4 regions of the Ruegeria sp. AJ12 genome follow, and region 3 is predicted to be linked to each of the others. Evidence: riboswitches for the same ligand, from Rfam matches in the RefSeq annotation. Region 3 holds a riboswitch; each other region holds the start of a gene.
The links. Region 3 has a riboswitch for cobalamin ahead of ACR3E0_RS21200 (DUF1636 family protein). Riboswitches for the same ligand answer to the same signal wherever they lie in the genome.
Positions count from the first base shown of each region.

Region 1 (5,644 bases), on a different contig from region 3:
GCCTTCGGATTTTCAAACGACAATGATGCGGACCGCAATGGTTCTGAAAGAAACCCGGGAACCCGCCGCCGCCGAAGCATTCATCCGACATCTGGTCAGAGACAGGTCCGGGCTTGCTCAAGAAGCGCTGTTGCTGCCATTGCTGAGCGCCGACGACACGGCAGATGAACGCGCAGCAATTGCGCTCGATCCTGCCCTGCTCACGTTTCTCGACACGTTAAAGAGGCGCAAGTTCCTCTCGGAATGGGAAGATGCCGTCATCCAAAGGTGACACGGCTTAAAGAGGTATGCCGTTTTTCGCCCCGTCTATTGGATTTCTTCCACTGGCTGAGCTCTAGTTGGGCAATTTGGAAAGCTCGGAGGTCTGCGCAAGTAGCTACAGATAGATCGTCACGCTCATGTTTTCGAGTGATCCGCATGCATGCGACGCCTGCAAGGTATGCAGGCGCCAGGGTCGTTTTGTCCACACTTGTTCCGTGCGATTGCCTCAAGCCATCTCGCGACCTTGAGGGATGACCTCATATCCCGGCTCTTCCGGCTCGTCATCCTGCATTTCGGTGGGAAAACCCGGCGCAGTGATGTCCAGCCCGGTGGCTTCCTCAAGCCTTTTGATGATGTTGGGGGACAACTCCCGATCACCAAAGCGGGCAATGCCGTCTTCAAAGATTTTGATCATCACCGGGTTCACCTCAAGCGGCACGCCAGCGCGATCGGCAACCTCCTGAAACAGGCCGATGTCCTTTTTCACCAAGTCCATTGTGAACGAAATATCGCGAGAACCGTTCAGGATGACCTGACTTTCGGTTTCATGCACAAACGACGTCCCGGACGAGATCTTGATCGCCTCATAGGTCGTATTGAGATCCATACCGGCGGCCTTGGCAGTGACCAGCGCCTCCGCGCAGGTGATCAGGTTTGCGGTCGCCAGATAGTTCGTCAAAACCTTCAGAACCGATGCTGATCCCAAATCGCCGGTATGCAGGACGCGCCGGCCCATTGTTGTCAGGAAAGGCAGGATACGTTCAAACGTTTCCCGGTCGCACCCCGCAAAGATAGAGATGTTTCCAGTTGCCGCACGGTGGCAACCGCCCGAAACAGGACAATCCACCGCCGCCCCACCCCGTTCAATGACCAACGCCCCCAGGCGTTTGACCTCTGCCTCGTCGGTGGTGGACATCTCCATCCAGATCTTGCCGGGGCCGACTTCCGGCAGCATCTCCTGCATCACCGCGTCCGAGGCTGCAGGTGACGGCAGGCAGGTGATAACTGCGTCACAATCCCGCATCATCTGTGCCGGATTTTCGGCCGCTTTCGCCCCCTTGGCCACAAATTCGGCCACCAATTCAGGGTTCAGATCATGGACCGTCAGATCGAGACCGTTGCGCAGCAACGACCCCGAAAGCTTTCCGCCAACGTTGCCAAGACCAATGAAACCAACTTTCATGAAGCATCACTCCCTGCTTACATTTTCGCGGCTACCGCAACACGGTCCAGCGCGTGCCGTCATGCCGCCCAGCGACGCCGACAGGTCGCTTTTCATCCCTTGACCGGTTCGATGCGCGTAACGCGCTTGACAAGCTGCCCGCCGGTGCCGCATGTCCGATCCGTTGGTGTCTGCAACCGCAGATGAAAAGGGAATGCGTCAACGGTTTTTCCGCCAAACGCAGCCGCCCCCGCGACCGTGACCGGAGAGGGTGCCCAATGCCACTGGCCAAATGGCCGGGAAGGCGGGTCATCCGACAGAGCCGCCGCTCTGACATCCGCAAGCCGGGAGACCTGCCAACGCCCGAAGACCAGACCGGACGGGGTGTTCCGGTGTCGGGACCATGGCGATCAGCGTGGCCCGCATGAGACCCCGTCCCCCATGAACCGAAAAGGGGGATGAGAGACGTGACCGAAACCGCACCAGTTGAACTGCTGGTTTGCACCACTTGCCGGCGCGGGTTGCCTGTTGAGGACGACGCGCAGCGCCCCGGTGCCAAGCTGCACAAGGCCCTTACCGAAGCTGAACTGCCTGATGGGATCGCACTGAAACCTGTCGAATGCCTGTCGAACTGCGATCAGGGATGCTCGATTGTTCTGCGCGGCGGGCCAACCCGCTGGACCTTTGTCTATGAAAATCTGAACGAGGCCGACGATGTCGGAATCATCGTCGAAGGCGCAATCAAATACCTCGCCGCGGAAGATGGCCTGGTGAAATGGCGCGAGCGCCCCGAACATTTCCGCAAGAACTGTGCGGCCCGTATTCCCCCGATTGGAGCCTGATATGCCAAACCTTGAAAAACTTCCCGTCACCGTAATCACCGGCTTTCTGGGCTCTGGGAAGACGACCCTGATCCGGCATCTGATGCAGAACCCTCAGGGCAAGCGTCTTGCAGTTGTCGTCAACGAGTTCGGGGACGTGGGTGTCGATGGCGAGATCCTGAAATCCTGTGCGATCCCGGATTGCCCCGCAGAGAACATCATGGAACTGGCCAATGGCTGCATCTGCTGCACGGTGGCCGATGATTTCATCCCGACCATCGAGGCGCTGATGGCGCTGGAGCCGCGCCCGGATCACATTCTGATCGAAACATCTGGTCTGGCGTTGCCGAAACCGCTGCTCAAAGCCTTTGACTGGCCGGATATCCGCTCGAAAATCACGGTGGATGGCGTGATCGCCCTGGCCGATGCCGAGGCGGTGGCCGCCGGTCGATTTGCCCCCAATGTCGAGGCAGTTGATGCCCAGCGCTTGGCGGATGAGTCAATCGACCACGAAACGCCTCTGTCCGAAGTGTTCGAAGATCAGATTTCCTGCGCGGATATCATCCTGCTAACCAAACCTGATCTGGCCGGTCCCGAGGGGGTGGCAAAGGCCAAAGAGGTCATCGAGGCTGAGGCCCCGCGTCCCCTGCCTGTTGTCGAGGTCGCCGAGGGCGCAGTGGACGTTCGCGTTGTGCTGGGTCTGGAGGCTGCAGCCGAAGATGACATGGATGCGCGCCCGTCCCATCACGACGGTCACGACGACCATGAACACGACGATTTCGAAAGCATCGTGGTCGAGCTGCCCGAACAGGCCGATCCGGTCGCTCTGGTCGCCAATATCGAGCGCCTGGCCAACGAACTGAACATCCTCCGCGTGAAAGGCTATGCGGCGGTGTCCGGAAAACCCATGCGCCTGCTGGTTCAGGCGGTCGGGGCTCGCGTGCGCCACCAGTATGACCGCCCGTGGAGGCCGGACGAAGACCGCCGCTCGCGCCTGGTGGTAATCGCCGAACATGATGACATCAACCCGGCGGCGATCCGCAGCATCCTCGAAGGTGTCGCCGAGGCTGCCGAGTAACGCCGCATGCACGTCGTCTTTCGCGAAAGTCACGGGTTAGAAGAGACAGAAACCCCAACCGATCTGGGCCAGAGCCCGGCGGATCTGGTGGTGTTGTCTTTCTCGGACAGTGACCTGGGGGCTTTTGCGGCGGGCTGGCATCGCGGTGGCGGACCCGAGGGGCGCGTGCCGACCCTTCGGCTCGCCAACCTGACGGCACTGAAGCATCCCCTTTCGGTAGACACCTATGTCGAGCAGACGCTCGAGGGCGCAAAAGGTATCCTGATCCGCCTCATAGGCGGCGTACCCTACTGGTCTTACGGGCTGCAGCAGGTACTTGCGCTGGCGCAAGCCAAGGGCATCGCACTGGCCGTCCTGCCTGCCGACGGGCGAGAGGATATCCGGCTGGACGAGTATTCCACCCTGCCCGTGTCCACCCTGCGGCGGCTGGCACATCTCTGTGATACCGGCGGCGAGGTCGCGGCACAGGCTGCCTTGGCGCAGATGGCTCTGGCAGCGGGGCTTTACGCCGGACCGGTCATGGGAGCGAAGTCGATCCCCGAATGCGGCGCATGGTGTCCGGATCGCGGCGTTGTCCCGGTGGACACCGCGTTTGCGGGGGATGTGAAACGCATCCTCGTAACCTTCTACCGGGCCTACCTGACTTCTGCCGATACAGCACCCGTTGCGGCATTGATCCGCAGCCTGCGCGCGCGCGGCTTGGATGCGATCGGTTTGTTTGCGCCGTCTCTGAAAGCGCCGGCTGCCGCAGATTGGCTGCGCGAACAGGTTGTGGAACTGAACCCGGCAGCAATCGTGAATGCGACGTCCTTTTCCGGCAAAGGCGCGACGGGCACGTCCCCTCTGGACGCGGCTGATGTCCCGGTGTTTCAGGTCGCACTCTCAACCTCGCGCCGCAAGGCATGGGCCGAAGCTGAGCGGGGCCTGTCCCCCGCCGATCTCGCGATGCATGTGGTTCTGCCCGAGGTAGACGGACGGATTTCGGCGGGTATTGCCTCTTTCAAGGAACCCGGAAAACGCGACCCGCATCTCGAATACTCCCGCTTTGCCCACCGCGCAGAGCTGGAACGGATCGAGGCCATTGTTGACCGCGTTTCCGGCTGGCTGAAGCTGCAGGACAAACCAAAGGCGGAACAGGTCCCGGCGATTGTGCTGTCCACCTACCCCGGCAAAGACTGGCAGATGGCGCATGCGGTGGGTCTCGACGCGTTGGCTTCGGCCGAGGCGATGCTATCCGATCTGCAAAATGATGGCTACGAAACCGCCCCGTCGCAGCCGGTTTCCGAAACCTTGCTGGACGCCCGGATATCGTGGTCGCTGACGAACTATCTGGCGGCGCTGTCCGATCTGCCACAGCAATTGCGCGCGGATCTGCTTACCGTTTGGGGCCGACCTGAGGATGACCCTGCCTTCGCCGACGGCGCGTTTCGTTTCACGGCGCTCAGACGCGGCAAGGCTCTGGTCGCGTTGCAACCCGAACGCGGTACGCCGGAGTTGCGGGACGATGAGTATCACGACCTGTCGCGTACCCCACGGCACGGCTATGTCGCCTTTTATCTGTGGCTGCGCAAAGACTTACGTGCGGATGCGCTGATCCATATCGGCGCCCATGGCACGCTGGAATGGCTGCCCGGCAAATCGGTTGCCTTGTCGCGGGAATGCTGGCCCGAAGCGCTGATCCGCGACCTGCCGGTCATCTACCCCTTCATCGTCAACGACCCGGGCGAGGCCGCGCAGGCCAAACGCCGGATCGGTGCGGTGACCCTCGGCCATATCCCGCCGCCCCTGAAAGAAAGCGGCACGCCGGACCGGATGGTTCGGCTGGAATCTCTTTTGGATGAGTTTTCGAATGCTGACGGCCTGGATCCCAAACGCCGCGACCGCCTGCAGGAAGATATCCGCGACGAGGCACAGGCCATCGGGTTGGAAAGCGATCTGGGTCTCGATCAGGCAACCTGCACGGCCGAAGCGATCACGCGTATCGACCGTTTCGTCTGTGACATCAAGGAAAGCCAGTTTGGCGACGGGCTCCATATCTTTGGCCGCCTGCCTGAAGTGACGGGAGATTTCGATGTCGCACCGTCCGCTCACGGCGAAAAGCAGGCGCTGCTGAATGCTCTGGCCGGAAAGCGGATCGAGGCCGGCCCCTCGGGTTCGCCCTATCGTGGCCGGTCGGACGTTTTGCCAACCGGGCGCAACCTGTACACCACCGATCCGCGCTCGGTGCCGACGCGGGCCGCCTATGCGCAGGGCGTGAAGCTCGCCGAAGAACTGGTGCGCCGTCACCTGCAGGAAGAAGGCGATTACCCAAAGGGGCTGATC
Region 1 is NZ_JBQFJJ010000001.1:1,502,358-1,508,001, reverse strand. It holds gene ACR3E0_RS07645 (ABC transporter substrate-binding protein) at 1-271, shown strand, start outside; gene ACR3E0_RS07640 (NAD(P)-dependent oxidoreductase) at 488-1,444, opposite strand; cobalamin riboswitch at 1,592-1,798, shown strand; gene ACR3E0_RS07635 (DUF1636 family protein) at 1,882-2,265, shown strand; gene cobW (cobalamin biosynthesis protein CobW) at 2,267-3,322, shown strand; gene cobN (cobaltochelatase subunit CobN) at 3,329-5,644, shown strand, end outside.
Region 1: another riboswitch for cobalamin. It lies ahead of ACR3E0_RS07635 (DUF1636 family protein); the one in region 3 lies ahead of ACR3E0_RS21200 (DUF1636 family protein).

Region 2 (5,644 bases), on a different contig from region 3:
GCGCGCGCTGGCCGCGCGGTACCGGACGCTGTCGATGATTTCGCGAATATCGTTCACACCGGTGCGGCTGGCCGCGTCCATTTCCAGAACGTCGACATGGCGGCCTTCCATGATGGCAACGCAATGCTCGCATTTCCCGCAAGGCTCGGTCGTCGGTCCACCGGTACCGTCCACGCCAATACAGTTCATGCCCTTCGCGATGATCCGCGCCGTGGTGGTTTTTCCGGTTCCCCGGATACCAGTCATTATAAACGCCTGCGCGATCCGATCCGCTTCGAACGCGTTCTTAAGCGTACGCACCATGGCGTCCTGTCCTACCAGGTCCGCAAAGGTTTCCGGGCGGTATTTGCGGGCGAGAACCTGATAGGCGGGGTTGGCGGTGTCGGTCATGTCTGCTCTGGCGGATTCGGAACTTCGATGCAGCGTAAGGCCCGCCGCCGTCCGCGTCCACAGCGCGATGACAGGATTTTCGGTTTGGAAAGTGTCTCGCAGCGGGTAGATTGGGCAGATGCATATCACATGACAGTTTCGTTCTGGGGAGTATCGGGAGGTAGCGATCCATGTCTCAACTGGTGATCTACGCATTGCAGGTGGGCGGTGGCACGCTTGCTCTGACCTCGCTGCCAGGGCGAGGGGGGGACTATCCGGGTGATCTGGATGTAATCTCGGATTGGAAACCCGGCCTTGTGCTTTCAATGACCACCGCTGCCGAGATGGTGCAATATGGCGCACAGACTTTCGGCCACGACATACAGAGCCGCGCCAGTCGATGGGTGCACCTGCCGGTCGATGATTTCAATGCGCCGCCCCCAACCATCGCCAGGCAATGGCCCTCGGTCAGCGCTGCCATTCGGCATGCCTTGTCGGGCGGCGGGCGCGTTATGGTCCATTGCAAAGGTGGGTGCGGACGATCCGGTATGGTCGTCTTGCGCCTGATGGTCGAGTGTGGCGAACAGCCAGGTCAGGCTCTGGCGCGGTTGCGGGCCCTACGCCCCTGCGCCGTCGAGACAGAGGCGCAGAGGAACTGGGCCGCCGAGCCCGCCCGGACGACAGTAGACCACTAGGTCACGCCGGGACGTGTTGCGGCGGTCGCGTTGCGGTTCGAGGCACCAGAGTCTTTGCCTCAAGCAGGGCGCAAGGGGAGTCGGAGATGGCGCCAGACGGCATGGCGCTGAACTCCAGGCCGAAGATCATATCGGCATAGGTGTCCAAACGGTCCATGCCGATTTCAGGGTTGGCTCCGCAGTAGATTCGGATCCGGTCACGCTGCGCTCGAAACCGGGCCATGCAACCCTCGGGGCAATGGGTCAGCGTACTGTCGCCTTCAATCTCAAACGCCTCAGTGGTGGCAGAGGTGGCCTGCACCATGGCTTGGGCCATCGTCCGCGCCATGCGTGCGAGCGCAGGGCAGGGTTTGCCTGTCCGCTGGCATACGGTTGCGGCGAATTCATGTGTTTCAGTTGTCCAGATCATCCTGCGCCCTCCGCGCGGCAGACAGGGCGTGGAACAGGCGGGACGGCAATGTGCTGTCGGGACCTGCCCGGACACCCCGTCCGAGTTTCGGTTTCAGTTCCGATGGCAGGTCTCCTGACTTGCGGGTCTTCGCTTTGCCGACCTTCCCAGCCTTTCGGCCAGTGGTGTTTCGGCTTTGCTCACCGTTCACAGTTGCGGGGGCAGTCGCGGCCTTGATCCGTTCCGGTTGCCACCGGGCAGGACCGCACCGTGTTCCCTTTTCATCCCGACCCCTTGTGGGGCGCGAGAACCATCACACAATCGCTAGCGGTTACATGCGGCCCGAGTCAAGTTGATCTTGGCATCCGTGGCGAACCACGATCCCGCGTTTGCGTGCCTGAGCTGATCACAAGCGGACGTTTGGTCAAGTCGGATCGGTGTTGACTTGTGCCTGCCAAAGTGAACTGGTTGGTTCAGGTAGAGTCCGAGGGCACCATGTTGGATACGCAGCAGGCGGTACTGACCGAAGAATTTCAATTCCCGTCCGGGCCGGCGATGCTGTCAGCGCGGCTTTATCGGCCAGTGTCCGAGGTGGATACGGTTGTTGTTCTGAACGGCGCGACAGGTGCGCCGCGCGACTACTATCAACATTTCGCCCACTGGCTGGCCGCGGAACAAGGGATGGCTTGCCTGACCTATGATTATCGGGATTTTGGCCATTCCCGAACGGGACATCTGAGAGATTCTCGGGTCACGATGGCGGATTGGGCTTTGGTCGATATGCCGGCCGCACGGACCGAGATGCGGCGTCGGTTTCCTGATGCAAGACAATGGACCATTGGCCATTCAATCGGCGCAATGTTGGGGCCGGTGCAACCGGATATCGCCCAGATCGATCGGATGATCTGTGTGTGCTCGGGCCTCGTGACTTTAGCCGATCACCCGTGGCCCTACCGTGCTTTGGCCTGGCTGTTCTGGCACGGGCATGCCCCTTTGTTTGTGCGTGCTTTGGGGTACCTGCCCGGAAAGGCAATAGGCTTCGGGTCCGACCTGCCCGCATCGGTTTACTGGCAATGGCGCAAGTGGTGCACAGCCCCGCAGAACTATGTACCGGACATCGGTGTCGAACTGCCGGATGCCCGCTGGTCAGGCTCGGGTGTTCCGGTTGATCTGTTCACCTTTGAAGACGACCAGATGGTTCCGCCGGACGCGGTCTGGCGTCTGGCGGAGCTGTATGGCCCTGAAGCCAGGCGCCACTTATTGCTTCCGAGAGAGTTCGGTTTGTCCAGCATCGGCCATATCGGGGCGTTCGCGCGTCGCAATGCCGCCGTCTGGCCCCGGCTGATCGCCTGAAGTTGAGGGACGCCGAATTTCGGCGCCCCTCTCGTCAGAACCGTTTGCGGTGGGATTTGTCCTGCATCACGGATCGCACCATCTTTCCAAAGGCTTTGTCGCGGGCGCGCGACTGGGCGACTGTTTCCGAATTGCGCTGATCCTCGCGCCGCAATTTCCGCCATCGGTCCAGCCTTGCCGAATCAAGCGCGCCGGTTTCGATGGCCGCCTGCACCGCGCAGCCCGGCTCAGTGACGTGCTGGCAGTCCGAAAACCGGCAGGATTCCGCCAGTCCCAGAATGTCCGAAAACACTTCGTCCACGCCGTCCTGTGCGTCCAGCAGCCGCAAGGCCCGCATTCCGGGTGTGTCGATCAACCACCCGCCGTTGCGCATCTGGCGCAGCGCGCGGACCGTCGTGGTGTGCCGGCCGTGGGCATCGTCTTCGCGAATTCCGGCGGTCGCCTCGTTCTGCCCGGTCATCCCGTTTGCCAGGGTCGTCTTGCCAACGCCGGACGATCCGACCAGCGCCGCGGTCTGACCGGCAGAGCACCAGGACAAAACCTGATGAATGTCCGCCGGATCCAGCGCATTGATCGTCAGCACGGTAAGAAACGGTGCAAGCGATTGCGCGCGTGCTTCGAAATCGTCGGGATTGGCAGAGGCATCGGCCTTGGTCAGGACGACAACCGGATAGCATCCGGCCTGATGCGCCAGGGCAAGGTACCGCTCTAACCGGGGCAGGTTGAAATCGGCGTTGCAGGAACTGACGATAAACAGCACGTCCACATTGGCGGCAATCAGCTGCGTTGTGGCACCGGTTCCCGCTGCGCGGCGTTGGAGCACGCTGCGCCGCTGCAACAGATGCTGAACGCAGTTGTTTCCGTTTGCCAGCACCCAGTCTCCGACCGCGAAATCGCCGGTGGGACGATCAAGGGTCAGGAGTGGCGTTTCGCCGGAGGGGTCAAGACCGACCAGCCGATCCCGGTGAACCGCCGAGATACGAAACGGATTGCATGAAGGATGTGCCGCGTGCTGCGCGGCAAAGTGAGAGGACCATCCCAGGTCCGAAAGGGTAAAGGACATTGTTCTGCCTGTGTTCAGGTACAGCAAACCATCAGATGGCCATGCGCGCATCTGTCGGTGGTGTTTTCAGGCAGTCAATGGTCTTTGAAACTCAGAACCGTTTTGCCCGAAGGGTCATTGATACAATCATAAAAGCCCTCCTGCGGCTGGTGGTTCCTATGCGCCGAATTGGCGTTTCAAGTGAGAGGTTGGACATCGACCCAAGCGGGGCTCGTTGTGGCTGCTTCCTTCCGGACCTGACCAGGTTGGCGAGGCGCTCGCCCGCGCCAACCTCTCAACCGCCGATATAGGGAATGCCGGTGATAAAGACAACCCGTCAAAGGGTCAGGCGGATCTGCGCAAACCCCTCGGAATCATGCTCCAGCACCTGCGGTGCATACACGCTGATGTCCGACAGATGCCTCAGCGCCCCGGGCCCCGTTCTCAGGATCGCCTGGGTTCCGGATTGCGGAAACAACGAAAACGGATAGGGCGCCTCGCTCATCGGATCACGTGGCAGTCGGCCGGACAAATAGTCCCCGACAATGCCTTTGATATCCAGCGGCGGCAGGTCGATCTTTTCGGCTTCCTGACCTATTGGAAAATTCCCACCGCCGCTGGCCCGGTAGTTGTTCAGCGCGACGATGAAGCGGTGATCCGGTTGTACGGGGCGTCCCTGACATCTGAGGTCACACACCCTGCGATGATCCGCGTCGGACAGGTCTCCCTGTGCGTCAAAGCGAGCCGGTTGTGACGGGTCAATCTGGTAGGTCAGTCCAAAAATGACGTCGAAATTGTATCCGGCCCGACGGGAATCCATCAGATCGGTTTGGCCACCCGGCTTCAGTCGGTTGAAAACACCCGCTGACATTTCCAGCCAGTCGTGGAGTTGGGTGCCTGTAATCAAGAGCGTTCTCAGTTCGTTGGGAAAGACATGCAAGTCCGCGACATGGCGTTGGCATATTTCGCCGGCTGGTACATCTGTGTAATGCCGAGGTCCGCTCCGCCCACCCGTTTTGCAAGGTGACACGGCGGACAGCAGCGGCAGATTGCTCCAGGTAGATTTAGTCAAGTATGGACGCACGGCCGCCGCCTGAGCGGACGCGACCAAGGCTAATCCACGATCCGGTGTACAGAAACTGAAATAGCTGTGCAGCCCGTACGAAGTTTTGGCAACCGGTTGGGCCATCATCCTTCGTGTGCCGGCATGGCCGACTGCAAAAAGACGCACCATATCAGGATCTTCCGCAGATGATTGGCCCTGGGCGCCTGGAAAGACCGGACGCGGGTCGCTTTGATGAGTGGTGATGTGCCACGCATTGCCCGGCTTGGGCGCGACATATAAATCCATGACGCCAAGTTGAGATCCTGCAGCGCCGGGTAGGATTACCGGTTTGCCGTGAACGCGTCCGGCTTCGGGATCAACATACGCTCGGTCTTCATCGGTTTTTCCGGGGAAACTGAGATGTGTATGACCGCCAATGATCGCATCGACCCCATCTATTTCGGCCAGGGGGATAATCGCGTTTTCCAACTCCGGGGCTGCCCGAGATGGGCCGAGGCCCGAATGCGCCAGCGCCACAATCAGATGGCACCCTTCGACGCGCAATGCGTCGGTCATCTTTTGCGCCGATGTCAGGATATCATCGGCAAAAACCTTTCCTTTTAAGAAACGGCCTTCCCAACGGGTCGTTTGTGGCGGCAGAACGGAAAAAACGCCGATCCGAATTGCCCTGTTCACCCCGTCCAGTCGCACGGTCCGGTCGAGAATGGCGCGGTCGCTCCAACTGGCTGTTT
Region 2 is NZ_JBQFJJ010000001.1:3,770,230-3,775,873, reverse strand. It holds gene ACR3E0_RS18860 (DNA polymerase III subunit gamma/tau) at 1-390, opposite strand, end outside; gene ACR3E0_RS18855 (protein-tyrosine phosphatase family protein) at 561-1,064, shown strand; gene ACR3E0_RS18850 (hypothetical protein) at 1,066-1,473, opposite strand; cobalamin riboswitch at 1,561-1,781, opposite strand; gene ACR3E0_RS18845 (alpha/beta hydrolase family protein) at 1,948-2,805, shown strand; gene rsgA (ribosome small subunit-dependent GTPase A) at 2,840-3,868, opposite strand; RNA gene ffs (signal recognition particle sRNA small type) at 4,047-4,145, opposite strand; gene ACR3E0_RS18830 (bifunctional 2',3'-cyclic-nucleotide 2'-phosphodiesterase/3'-nucleotidase) at 4,185-5,644, opposite strand, start outside.
Region 2: another riboswitch for cobalamin. It lies ahead of ACR3E0_RS18850 (hypothetical protein); the one in region 3 lies ahead of ACR3E0_RS21200 (DUF1636 family protein).

Region 3 (5,644 bases):
TGGCCAAGACGCCATTTCCAATCACTGCCAGTGTGCGTAGCATGCAAATTCTCCTTGAAATACCGTAATGGATTCACAATATCCTACTAAATCTATCAGGAATCCAAAATCCCCCTTTTCTACCTCGGCGGGAATCTGCCCTTAGAACCTCGATCCGCACATCGCTGAACTTACTAACGCCAGCTGTCAGTGATTCAGTGTGCTCAAAACCGGACCCGCTGCTTCAAATCCCGGGGTTTAGGATGCGCTGAACCCATCTTTAGGATCCGCGGCAGAAAACTAAGCTGTCTGGCTCAGGACTCTTTTGCTATGCGTCGTACCCCGGTTATGGGAAAGTCGGCGCCGAACGCTCACTTCGTCCATATTCCGTCACTAAGTCACAAGTGCTTGGCGTTTGGGTCAGCATCACGTGACGTGGCCAGATGATCGGGTTCAAAATCTCAACGATCGAGTCAAAGATGCGAGATATTCCACAAATACCAATATCCGCGATCATCCACCCGGGTCAGGTCGGTGCGTTCAAACGGCTCCGATCACGAGATCGCATTGCCGCGCCGACCCAGCGTATAGAAATCATCTGTGCAAAGCCTGCGTTCGTTAGGCCCGCCCAGACCAAGCTCTTGAAATTCCTCGCCGAATGCGTAGCCATGCTCAACGCGGTGGGCATCGCCTCGGTCGTATGACGTTGTGCAGTGCGGGCCATGCTATGGTCGACTTCTGACGGCAGAATAGTCTCAGGGCTGACCGTGCGTAGATGGGCGGCGCTCGCCTCTCCCCGGTGGCAGCATGCCGAGTGCGTTGGTGTCACAATGCATTCAATTCGGGGGTCCGATGATCTCACGCGATTGCATCGTTCACGCGCCGGGTGTGGACAATCTGTGCTTTGAAAATGCCAACGACACGGGAGAACTGGGTATCAGCGTGTCCGGCGCCGTGCCGATTGCCCGCTTCGACGACATCGAAATGGCGGGTTGGCTTATGTTCGGCCTGACCAGCGTGCACAACCCGATTGGTCTGGCGGTTGAGCATGTTATCTGGCCCCTGAAACGCCGGCCGGCAGATCTTGGGAGGGACGGTGAAACCATTCTGATCGACCCATACAGTATGCCGCGCCGTGCGCATCGGCAGATAATCAGTTGTTGCGGGTTGATCTGTACAAATACATGAACACAAACAGGGATCCAACGGATGTGGTCACAATGCCCACTGGCAGTTCCTGTGGCGCAAGAAGCAGCCGGGACAGGATATCGGACAGCGTCAGCAGCACAGCGCCGACGATGGCCGACGCCACCAACAGGTTGCGGTGCAGCGTTCCCGCAATTCCGCGCGCGATATGGGGCACCATCAGCCCCACAAACCCGATGACACCCGCCACCGAAACAAAGGTTGCCGTTGCCAGAGCCGCAACAAAGAACATCCGGAACCGTAATCCCTGCACCGGAATCCCGAGCGTAGCGGCCGTGAAGTCACCGGTCAGCAGCGCGTCGAGCCAGCGGCTGCGATAAAGCGCGTAACTCAGGATCAGTCCAAGCCCTGCCAACACAAGCGGAAACGTCTCCCACCGGGCGAGACCTAACCCGCCCAGCATCCAGAAAATAACCGAATGCGCTGCGCGGCTGTCGCCGGCAAAGATCAGATAGTTGGTAATCGCCGAAAACAGAAAAGAGACCGCGAGCCCTGCGAGGATCAGCTTTTCCGGCGCGCTCGTCCGCAAGCTTTGGACAAGGGCCAGCACAATGCCCGAGGCGATGAGCCCGCCACAAAAGGCCGCAATGGGCAGGGTCCAGATCCCCAGTATGTCGCCGGTGACGGTGATGACCAGAACCGCCCCCGCCGCTGCGCCCGAGGACAGTCCGAACAGGAAGGGATCGGCCAGATCGTTGCGCGTGGTGGTTTGCAGAACCACACCTACCACCCCCAGCCCGGCCCCGATGATGGCCGCAAACAAGGCGCGCGGCAGGCGCAGGTCGAACACGATCCGGTGCAGAGGCGACATCTCGCCTTCAGTGAGACCAAGGCCCAGCCCGATGGCGGTGAACACATCCGTGATCGGGATCGAGGTCGTACCATAGATCGTTGACAGCAGCACAAGGGCGGTCAAAACAACCGCCCCCATCACAATCAATCGACCTGTCAGGCCCATCTAGTTCATATCCGGATGCATGGCCCGCGCCATTTTCTCGATGGCGTCGATGTTTGCCGGTCCGGGTGTCAGCTCTTCGTAGCGCAAACCGATCCAACGCGCGTTTTTGACTGCATCGGTCTGTGACATCACAGGGTGTTCCTGCAGGAATTTGAACGTGTCGGCAGCTCCGTTCCCGGTCTGGTAGTCCAGCAGAACCAGAAACTCGGGGTTCGACGCGGCCACGGCTTCCCATGAAGTGCGGCCCCAACTGGTATCCAGATCATGGGTGACGTTTTCGCCGCCAGCAGCCGCAATCATAGCGTCCGGAATCGCAAACTTGCCGGCCGTAAACGGCGCATCCGCCGGACCGTCCAGCAGGAAGACGCGGGGCTTGGACAGATCGGCGGTTTTGGTTTCGATGGCGGACAGCTTGTCTTTCCAATCCGATACAAGAGCTTCGGCCCTGTCTTCGACATGCATGACCTGACCCAGGCGCAGGACATCGTCAAACAGCAGGTCCATGCTCGCCTCGGGGCGATCCTTGTTCAGATGCACGCAGCTTTCGGTCAGGACCATCGTCTTGATACCGAATGGGGCAAGGGTATCCGGCGTCACGTCGCCGCCCGGTTTCATGCCATAGTACCAGCCGGCAAAAAACAGATCGGGCTCGACCGCAACCAGGTTCTCGATGGTCGGGTACTTCGGAGCAAGTTCCGGGATGTCGCCGCGCAGCGCATCAAAATCCGGGCTGGTTTTATACCAGCCGGTGATCCCGGTCAGGCCAACGATCTGATCCTGCAAGCCGAGGGCAAAGGCCATGTCAGTCATGTTCATGTCGTGGACAACAAGCCGCTCGGGCGTGGTTTCAAACACAAGCGGTTCGCCGCAATTGTCGACGGTCACCTCATGCGCCGCAGCACCGCTTGCCAGGCCAGTGATCAGCGCCACGGGCCAGAGTCTCTGCATCATGGTATGCTCCTGTTATGATGACAGTTTTCGTTTTCGGATATCGAGCGCGGGAATCACGCGGCCCTCATGGGTAAAGCACAGGTAATCGACGCCAAACGTCTCGCGGACGCGGTCCGGGGTCAGCACTTCGCTAACGGGTCCAAAACCGGTCAGGCGGGTGGATTTCATCAGCGCGACATGCGAGGCGAATTCGGGGATCATGACCAGATCGTGCACGATCATGACCACCGTGATCCCCAGATCTGCAATCAGAGACAGCATGTGTCCCTTGGCATCCGGGTCCAGATGGTTGGTCGGTTCATCCAGAAACAACAGTGAGGGGTTTTGCGCCAAAGCGCGCGCGATATGCGCCCGTTGCCGCTCGCCCCCCGATAATCGGGTCATCGGTTTGTCCGCCAGATGCGTCAGTTCGGTTGTTGCCAAGACGCGATCCAATGCCTGCTTGTGGTCTGCGGTCGACCTGTCGGTTTTGACGGGTATCTGCCCCAGCGCCACATAGTCACGCAGCCGCAACCGCCCGTCCGGAAACTCCTGCTGGCTGACCACGGCCATCGCACGCGCCCTTTGCGGCGCCGTCAGTGTGCGGAGACTTTGCCCGCGAATACGGACGTCCCCAAGGGCAATACGCTCGACGCCGCACAGCAGATTCAGCAGAGTGGTCTTTCCCGCGCCGTTTGGCCCGGCAATGGCGAGCACCGCGCCTTCTTCCAGAGTGAACGAGACATCCTGCAGCAGCACATCACCGTTCAACGCATAATATTCCAGACCCTCTGCGACCAGAAAGCTCATCCCTTGCCCCCCACCGGCAGGCAGGGCATCCGAGACAGGGTCTTGTAAAACAGGGCAGGGGGGCGATCTGACGCGCTGGTCCAGCCATCGGCGCTGCTCCTGAACTGATGCGCAAAGTCGACAAGCGCCGTTAGGTCGGCCTGAGTTTTAATGTCGCCAAACAGGTATTGCGCTTTGCCCGCCGCCTGCAGACCCACAGTCATCGGTCGGGCGCATCCGGCCATGCAGGGGATCAACCGTGTTTCGTACCCTGTGGGCAATTCTGCATCCAGGGTGGCTTGTGCGATTTCCGCCTGTATCGGGCCCTGGCAGGTCGCGCAGATCAGGACGAAATGATCAGGAGCGGTCGGCATTGTTCGCTCCGCCTGATGCCACGCGCGGACAGAAGGTACGAACAATGTGCGCACTAGGATGTGCCATCAAAGCCTCCTTCCAGGACACCCCGCCCCGGGTTGGTTGAACATGTGATGGCAGGTCTCCTGACTTGCGGATCATCGCTTGGCCAACCTTCCCGGCATTGGATGCCAGTGGCGATATGGCGTTGCTCTCCGCTTACAGTTGCGGGGGCAGTCACGGCCTTGGCACCCGTCCGGCGCCGCACCGTATTCCCATTTTCATCCCTCGGATCATCCGCCGGGAACCATCGCAGCCAGCTAGTCTGCTGTCACAATAATTGTCAAGCGTTTGGTGATTGGACCAGCGCATCAGGCGCAGAACAGTCTGCGGGGCCGGTTCTGGTTTGCGGTGGCTGCTGGTCGGCAAGGACCAGATGCGCATCCATACACCCGCTTGTCACTTGATCATTCACATTGCACGGTTTCGGAAAACCAGCGCGGTCAGTAATCCGAAACGAGCAGAAAATCCGGGTCGACGTCTTCCTCGATCGTTGTAAAACGCGGGATTGGATCCTCGAACACGTTATCTGTGCGATCGTCGTTGACGGTCGAGACTTCACCGATCAGACAGTCGCCGCGCTCTGCCCAGAACGCATGCCAGACACCGGGCATCAGTGTCACGCTCTGGCCCGGTTTGAGGCGCAGAAGTTCGCCGGGTTGAATGGCGACAGGGCAACCGTCGCTCGGAACCACAATTGGCGTGTCGCGATCAATACCGCCTTCGGCGTCGGACGCGTAGATTTCCATCACCAGATCACCGCCGCCGCGGTTGATAATGTCTTCGGCCTTCACGATATGGCGATGCATCGGTGACAGTTGTTTGTCGCGGGAAATCAAGAGCTTTTCCGCATACAACATCCCGCGTCCCCGGCTCAGGTCTTTCTCATCACCGTTGCGCAGGGTGAACAGGAACAGGCCCAATTCGTCAAACCCGTTCTGGGCATAGTCAGTGATATCCCAACCCAGGCCGCGGTCGCGAATACCTGACGCCAGCGTGCTGCGCATCTGGTCGGGTGACCAGTACGCAAAGGGGGGCAGGACCGCACCGAAGGATTTGATGAACGCCTCAGCCTCGGTCTTGATGCGGTTGATGTCGGATCGTTTCATGGTGTCTCCCTCGTGGGATCAAAGCTCGTGTGCCCAAGGCGGGTTCGCGCCGGCGCGAGATACGGTGACCGCTGCCACTTTGGCACCATAGTCCAGTGCTGCGCGCAAGCCGTCGGTGGTCAGATTGCGTATTCCGGGTTTGGTCAGATGCCCGGCCCGATTCAGTTCGGCCAGCACGCCCGCGTTGAAGGTGTCTCCGGCCCCGACGGTATCCACGACTTGCACCGGGTTCACGGGCACAGTGGTTTCGGACCCATCG
Region 3 is NZ_JBQFJJ010000002.1:206,555-212,198, forward strand. It holds gene ACR3E0_RS21170 (hypothetical protein) at 1-43, opposite strand, end outside; gene ACR3E0_RS21175 (hypothetical protein) at 423-683, shown strand; gene ACR3E0_RS21180 (hypothetical protein) at 832-1,167, shown strand; gene ACR3E0_RS21185 (FecCD family ABC transporter permease) at 1,133-2,143, opposite strand; gene ACR3E0_RS21190 (ABC transporter substrate-binding protein) at 2,144-3,094, opposite strand; gene ACR3E0_RS21195 (ABC transporter ATP-binding protein) at 3,107-3,883, opposite strand; gene ACR3E0_RS21200 (DUF1636 family protein) at 3,880-4,236, opposite strand; cobalamin riboswitch at 4,336-4,543, opposite strand; gene ACR3E0_RS21205 (D-lyxose/D-mannose family sugar isomerase) at 4,720-5,385, opposite strand; gene ACR3E0_RS21210 (carbohydrate kinase family protein) at 5,404-5,644, opposite strand, start outside.

Region 4 (5,644 bases), on a different contig from region 3:
GCTTGAGGACCGGGCCGACCGGATCCGGCGCAACGCGGACGCTCTGGGGCAGGATCGGCTGGACGTGGTTCACGGAACCGCACCCGCCGCATTGGAAGGGCTGACGCCGCCTGATGTTGTCTTTGTCGGCGGGGGTTTGAGTGCAGAACTGGTGGACTGGCTCCGCGCAAACGTGCCCGTCGGCACAAGGCTGGTTGCAAATGCGGTTACATTGGAGAGCGAAGCGTTGTTGTCCCGGATGCAAGATGACCTGGGTGGAGAGTTGCTGCGCATCGAGTTGGCCCACGCAGCGGCGTTGGGAGCGCGCCGCGGCTGGAAAGCGGCCTATCCCGTGGTGCAATGGAGCGTAACGCTATGATCGTCGCCGGCATCGGATTTTCTTCTGCCGCCACTGCAGACAGTTTGCGCGCGGCATTCGAGCGGGCCGCTGACGGGCAAGGCGTAGATGCGATTGCGACAGCTTCGGACAAGGACGGTCACGCAGCCCTGAAAGCATTCGTCAAGGAAGCCGCCCTGCCCCTGCATCTTGTGGCACCGAATGATCTGGTGGGACAGCGTACGCTCACCTGTTCACCGCGCAGCCGCGCCACCCATGGCACGGGCAGCGTCGCCGAAGCCTCGGCCCTTGCCGCTGCCGGGCCAGGGGCGCGGCTGCTATCACCCAGACAACTCTCGGACGACCGGTTGGCGACCTGCGCCATCGCCAGCGGAGGACAGACATGACCGTTCATTTCATTGGCGCAGGACCCGGCGCCGCAGACCTGCTGACGCTGCGCGGACGCGACATCATAGCGTCCTGCCCCGTGTGCCTGTACGCGGGCTCACTGGTTCCCGAGGCCATACTCGACCATTGCCCCGAAGGTGCTAAAGTCGTGAACACGGCGCCGATGGATCTGGACCAGATCATGTCCGAGATCGGTTCGGCACACGAAGCCGGTCAGGATGTCGCGCGTCTGCATTCAGGCGACCTGTCCGTCTGGTCTGCGATGGGCGAGCAAATCCGGCGGTTGAAAGAGATGGGAATACCGGTCAGCGTGACCCCCGGCGTGCCGTCTTTTGCGGCCGCGGCGGCATCGCTTGGCACAGAACTCACCCTGCCGGGGATGGCACAATCCGTTGTTCTGACGCGCACGCCCGGGCGGGCATCGTCCATGCCCGAAGGAGAAACCCTGGCCAACTTCGCCCGAACTGGTGCGACGCTGGCCATTCACCTCTCCATCGGCAATCTGAACAAGGTGATCTCCGATCTGACGCCCGCCTATGGCGCGGACTGCCCGGTGGCTGTGGTTTATCGCGCAAGCTGGCCGGATGAACGGATCATCCGAGCGACGCTTGACACGCTGAACGATGCGGTGGACGAAAGCATTTCACGCACCGCGCTGATCATGGTCGGGCCCGCGCTGGCCGGCGAAGGGTTTGATGACAGCTGTCTGTATTCCAAAACCTACGACCGGCGCTATCGCCCGCAAAGCGCAAACAGCCAATGGTCAAGCTGGAGCCATGGCGATGACTAATCCTCCTGGCCTTTTGATTTCGGCACCGTCATCGGGCACCGGGAAAACCACTGTCATGCTGGGCCTGTTGCGCGCGCTGGCGGAGGATGGCCTGACCGTTCAGCCGTTCAAGAGCGGGCCGGATTACATCGACCCGGCCTTTCATCGTGCAGCGGCAGGCCGCGCGTCGTTCAATCTGGACAGTTGGGCGATGGACGAACCGCTGCTGAACGCAATTTCAGCGCAGGCAGACGGCGCGGATGTCGTTGTCGCCGAGGGATCCATGGGTTTGTTTGACGGCGTCGCCAAACCCGGCGAGCTTGGTCATGGCTCCAGCGCGGAAACGGCCCTTCGCATGGGTTGGCCCGTCGTTTTGGTGTTGGATGTCGGTGGACAGGCGCAATCTGCAGCCGCCACGGCGCTGGGGTTTCGGATGTACAATCCCGACCTGCCCTTTGCGGGCGTGATTCTGAACCGGTGCGCCAGCCCAAGGCACGAACGTCTGACCCGGCTTGGAATGGACCGCGCAGGACTGCCGGTGCTGGGTGTCTTGCCCCGCCGTGGCGATCTGACTTTGCCCGAGCGGCATCTGGGCCTCATTCAGGCGGTAGAGCACCCCGACCTTGAGAGTGCCATCGCCGGATATGCCGCGTTTCTGAGGGAACATGTCGATCTGGAGGCGATCAAGCGGGCGGCCTCCTCGGGCCCCGTGGGGCCGTCGTCGGCCGCGCTGCCGCGCCCTCCGGCCCAGCGGATTGCTTTGGCTCAGGATGCAGCATTTTCCTTCACCTACCCGCACCTGCTGGAGGGCTGGCGCGCCGCGGGTGCAGAAGTCCTGCCGTTTTCCCCGCTGGCCAACAAGGCACCCTCTGCGGAAGCGGACATTGTTTGGTTGCCCGGTGGATATCCGGAATTGCACGCTGGCACGCTTGCCGCCGCAGACAGGTTTCTGAAGGGCTTGCGAACCCATGCCGAAACGAAGCCCGTGCACGGAGAATGCGGTGGTTATATGGCTTTGGGCGCGGGATTGATCGACAAGGACGGCAACCGGCACGCGATGGCCGGGCTGCTGGGCCTTGTCACATCTTACGAGAAGCGCAAATTCAATCTGGGGTACCGCAAGGCCGAATTGCTGGCGCCGATGCCCGGCTTTGCCCCAGGTACAGCGCTTCGCGGACACGAGTTCCATTATTCATCGATTACCGAGCAACCGGACGCGCCCTTGGCACGGGTCTGTGATGCCGAAGGTAATGAAGGACCGCAGACAGGGTCCGTGCGCGGTCACGTGACGGGGACGTTCTTTCACCTGATCGCCGAGGCCACGGTATGAGCGGTTTCGTCTCATTCATCGGTTCGGGCCCCGGCGATCCGGAACTGCTGACGCTCAAGGCCGTCAACCGGATGCAAGCCGCCGACGCCGTGCTGTTTGATGACCTCAGCAGCGGTCCGATTCTGGCACATGCGCGCGAGGATGCGGATCTGGTCGGCGTGGGCAAACGCGCGGGACGCCCGTCGCCCAAACAGAACCATGTCAGCCGCCTGCTCGTCGAATACGCCGAAACCGGCGCGCATGTTGTCAGGCTGAAGTCCGGCGATGGCGGGCTGTTTGGTCGTTTGGAAGAGGAACTGGTGGCCCTGCGCGACGCTGGTATCGGCTACGAGATCATTCCTGGCGTTCCTTCGGCGGTTGCTGCGGCGGCGGCAGCAGGAATCCCGCTGACCCGCCGCCTGACGGCAAGGCGGGTTCAGTTCGTCACGGGCCACGATGTCAGCGGAAAACTGCCCGAAGATCTGAACCTGCCTGCACTGGCGGACGCATACGCCACAACGGTTGTGTTTATGGGCAAGAGAACCTTTCCATTGTTGGTCGATGCTCTGCACGCACATGGTCTGCCATTGGACACACCCGCGCTTATGGCCGAGTCTGTCTCGACGCCCGATCAGGCGCTGCACAGGTCCACGATTGGCGCACTGTCCGAGACGCTGAAATCAGAGGTCGGAACGGCACCGGCCCTGATCCTCTACGGCCCGCTGGCGGAGGCTGATGATGGATGAGCTGACACTGGTCGGTATCGGCACGGGCAATCCCGACCATGTCACGTTTCAGGGCGCTGAGGCCATTCGTTCCGCCGATTTGATCCTGATACCCCGAAAGGGTGAGAGCAAGACCGATCTGGCCGGGATACGGGAACAAATCATCGTGCAAGTGTCTGAAAAAGAACCACGAGTTGCTTACTTCGACGTCCCCCAGAGGCGGTCAGACGATGGCTACCTACAGGGCGTGGATGAATGGCACGATGCAATTGCGCGGCAGTGGCAGCGCGCCATCGAATCCTATCCTGAGGCTCAAAAGGTGGCTTTGCTGATCTGGGGGGATCCGTCCCTTTATGACAGCTCGCTCCGAATCGCCGCGCGTCTCGACCCCCAGCCCAAAAAACGGGTAGTCCCCGGTATAACGGCGCTGCAAGCCCTTACGGCAGCATTTGCTATCCCCATCAACGACATCGGCGCGCCGTATCTGGTCACGACTGGCCGCCGCCTGCGTGACGAAGGCTGGCCAGAGACGGCATCGACGGTTGCCGTCATGCTGGACGGCGAATGCTCGTTCCAAGACCTCGAGATGGCGGATTTCGATGTCTGGTGGGGGGCATATGTGGGGATGCAGGAAGAAATCCTGATCCATGGGCGGCTGGACACGGTCGCGGCCGAGATCGTGGCAACCCGTGCCGACGCAAGGGCTGCGCATGGATGGATCATGGATATCTACGTGCTGAAAAAAAGCGGGAAGTGACGTGAAACGTCGCAAATGGCGATTGCGCCACTTTGACATTCGCGGCTAAATTGAGGTGTCTGGTCCCGCCGGAGACATCCGGATGCTAAGAGGGAATTTGGTGCGCCTTCCGAGGAAGCCAAAGCCAAAGCCGCCCCCGCGACTGTAAGCGGTGAGCCCCTGTTCAACCAGCCACTCCCAGCATTTTGGGGGGAAGGCGAACAGAGGCACTGACCCGCAAGCCAGGAGACCTGCCAGACGTGAATGGAAATCACCGGTCGTCGGGTGCGGCGGCTCAGGAGGACAAGAAATGACAACACATACCCAAACGGCGTCCGCCACGCGCGCAGGTCTTCTGCCAGTCATGTTTGCCATGGCTCTGGGTCTTGGCATCGTCACGCTCGCAGGACATGTTCAGGCGTCGGCGCTGCACGATGCGGCCCACGACGTGCGTCACGCAACCGGCTTCCCCTGCCACTGACCCAATGTTCGGTCGCATTCTGACCAGCGCCTTGTTCGCTGGTGCTGCAGCGGGGCTGATTGCCGCCTTTCTGCAGCTTGTTTTCGTGCAGCCGGTTCTGCTGCATGCGGAATTATACGAATCCGGTGAACTGGTTCATTTCGGGGGTGAGGCCGTTTCGGCGCGTCCCGAGTTGCCGGGCATGTTCTCGGACCTTCAGCGTGACGCTCTGAGCGTGATCTTTACCATGCTGACCTATACCGGATATGCGATCATTCTGGTTGCGCTGATGTCCGTCGCCGAGGGTCAGGGCCAGAAGGTCGACGGGCGCACTGGGGTGCTGTGGGGGCTTGCGGGGTTTGTCGCGGTTCACTTTGCGCCCGGTTTCACCCTGGCACCTGAAGTGCCCGGCGTCGCCGCAGCAGACATTTATGCACGTCAGGTATGGTGGTTTGCCACGGTTGCCGCAGCTGCCGTCGCCATGTGGCTGATTGCGTTCGGTGGTAACATGGTCAGCTATTTCATTGCCGCTGCCCTGCTCATGGCTCCACACCTCATCGGTGCGCCCGAACCAGACGTCTTTACAGGCCCGGTGCCCACCGAAATCGGCGCGCTGTTTGCCGCACGCGCGTTTGGCATTGGGCTGGTGGCTTGGGTTCTTGTTGGGTCTTTTGCAGGGTATTTCTGGCGGAAAGAAGCCAAAACTATCGAAGCGAAAGCCTGAGCACCAATCTCATCACTCGCCGGGGAAGGCTCGGCGGGTTTTCTGTTCCCGAGGATAAAAAATGTCCCGCTCACTTGCTTTATTTGCAATTGGTTTGGTTTTTGGTGGCGGTGCAGGCTTTGTTCTGGCTGCCGCGAATAGCGTCACCCTGGATGGCCATGACCATTCCGATCCCACGCATCACGGAGCCCATCAGG
Region 4 is NZ_JBQFJJ010000001.1:1,490,947-1,496,590, reverse strand. It holds gene cbiE (precorrin-6y C5,15-methyltransferase (decarboxylating) subunit CbiE) at 1-358, shown strand, start outside; gene ACR3E0_RS07590 (cobalamin biosynthesis protein) at 355-723, shown strand; gene cobM (precorrin-4 C(11)-methyltransferase) at 720-1,514, shown strand; gene ACR3E0_RS07580 (cobyrinic acid a,c-diamide synthase CobB) at 1,501-2,823, shown strand; gene cobA (uroporphyrinogen-III C-methyltransferase) at 2,820-3,548, shown strand; gene cobF (precorrin-6A synthase (deacetylating)) at 3,541-4,284, shown strand; cobalamin riboswitch at 4,328-4,536, shown strand; gene ACR3E0_RS07565 (CbtB domain-containing protein) at 4,574-4,744, shown strand; gene ACR3E0_RS07560 (CbtA family protein) at 4,749-5,447, shown strand; gene ACR3E0_RS07555 (hypothetical protein) at 5,509-5,644, shown strand, end outside.
Region 4: another riboswitch for cobalamin. It lies ahead of ACR3E0_RS07565 (CbtB domain-containing protein); the one in region 3 lies ahead of ACR3E0_RS21200 (DUF1636 family protein).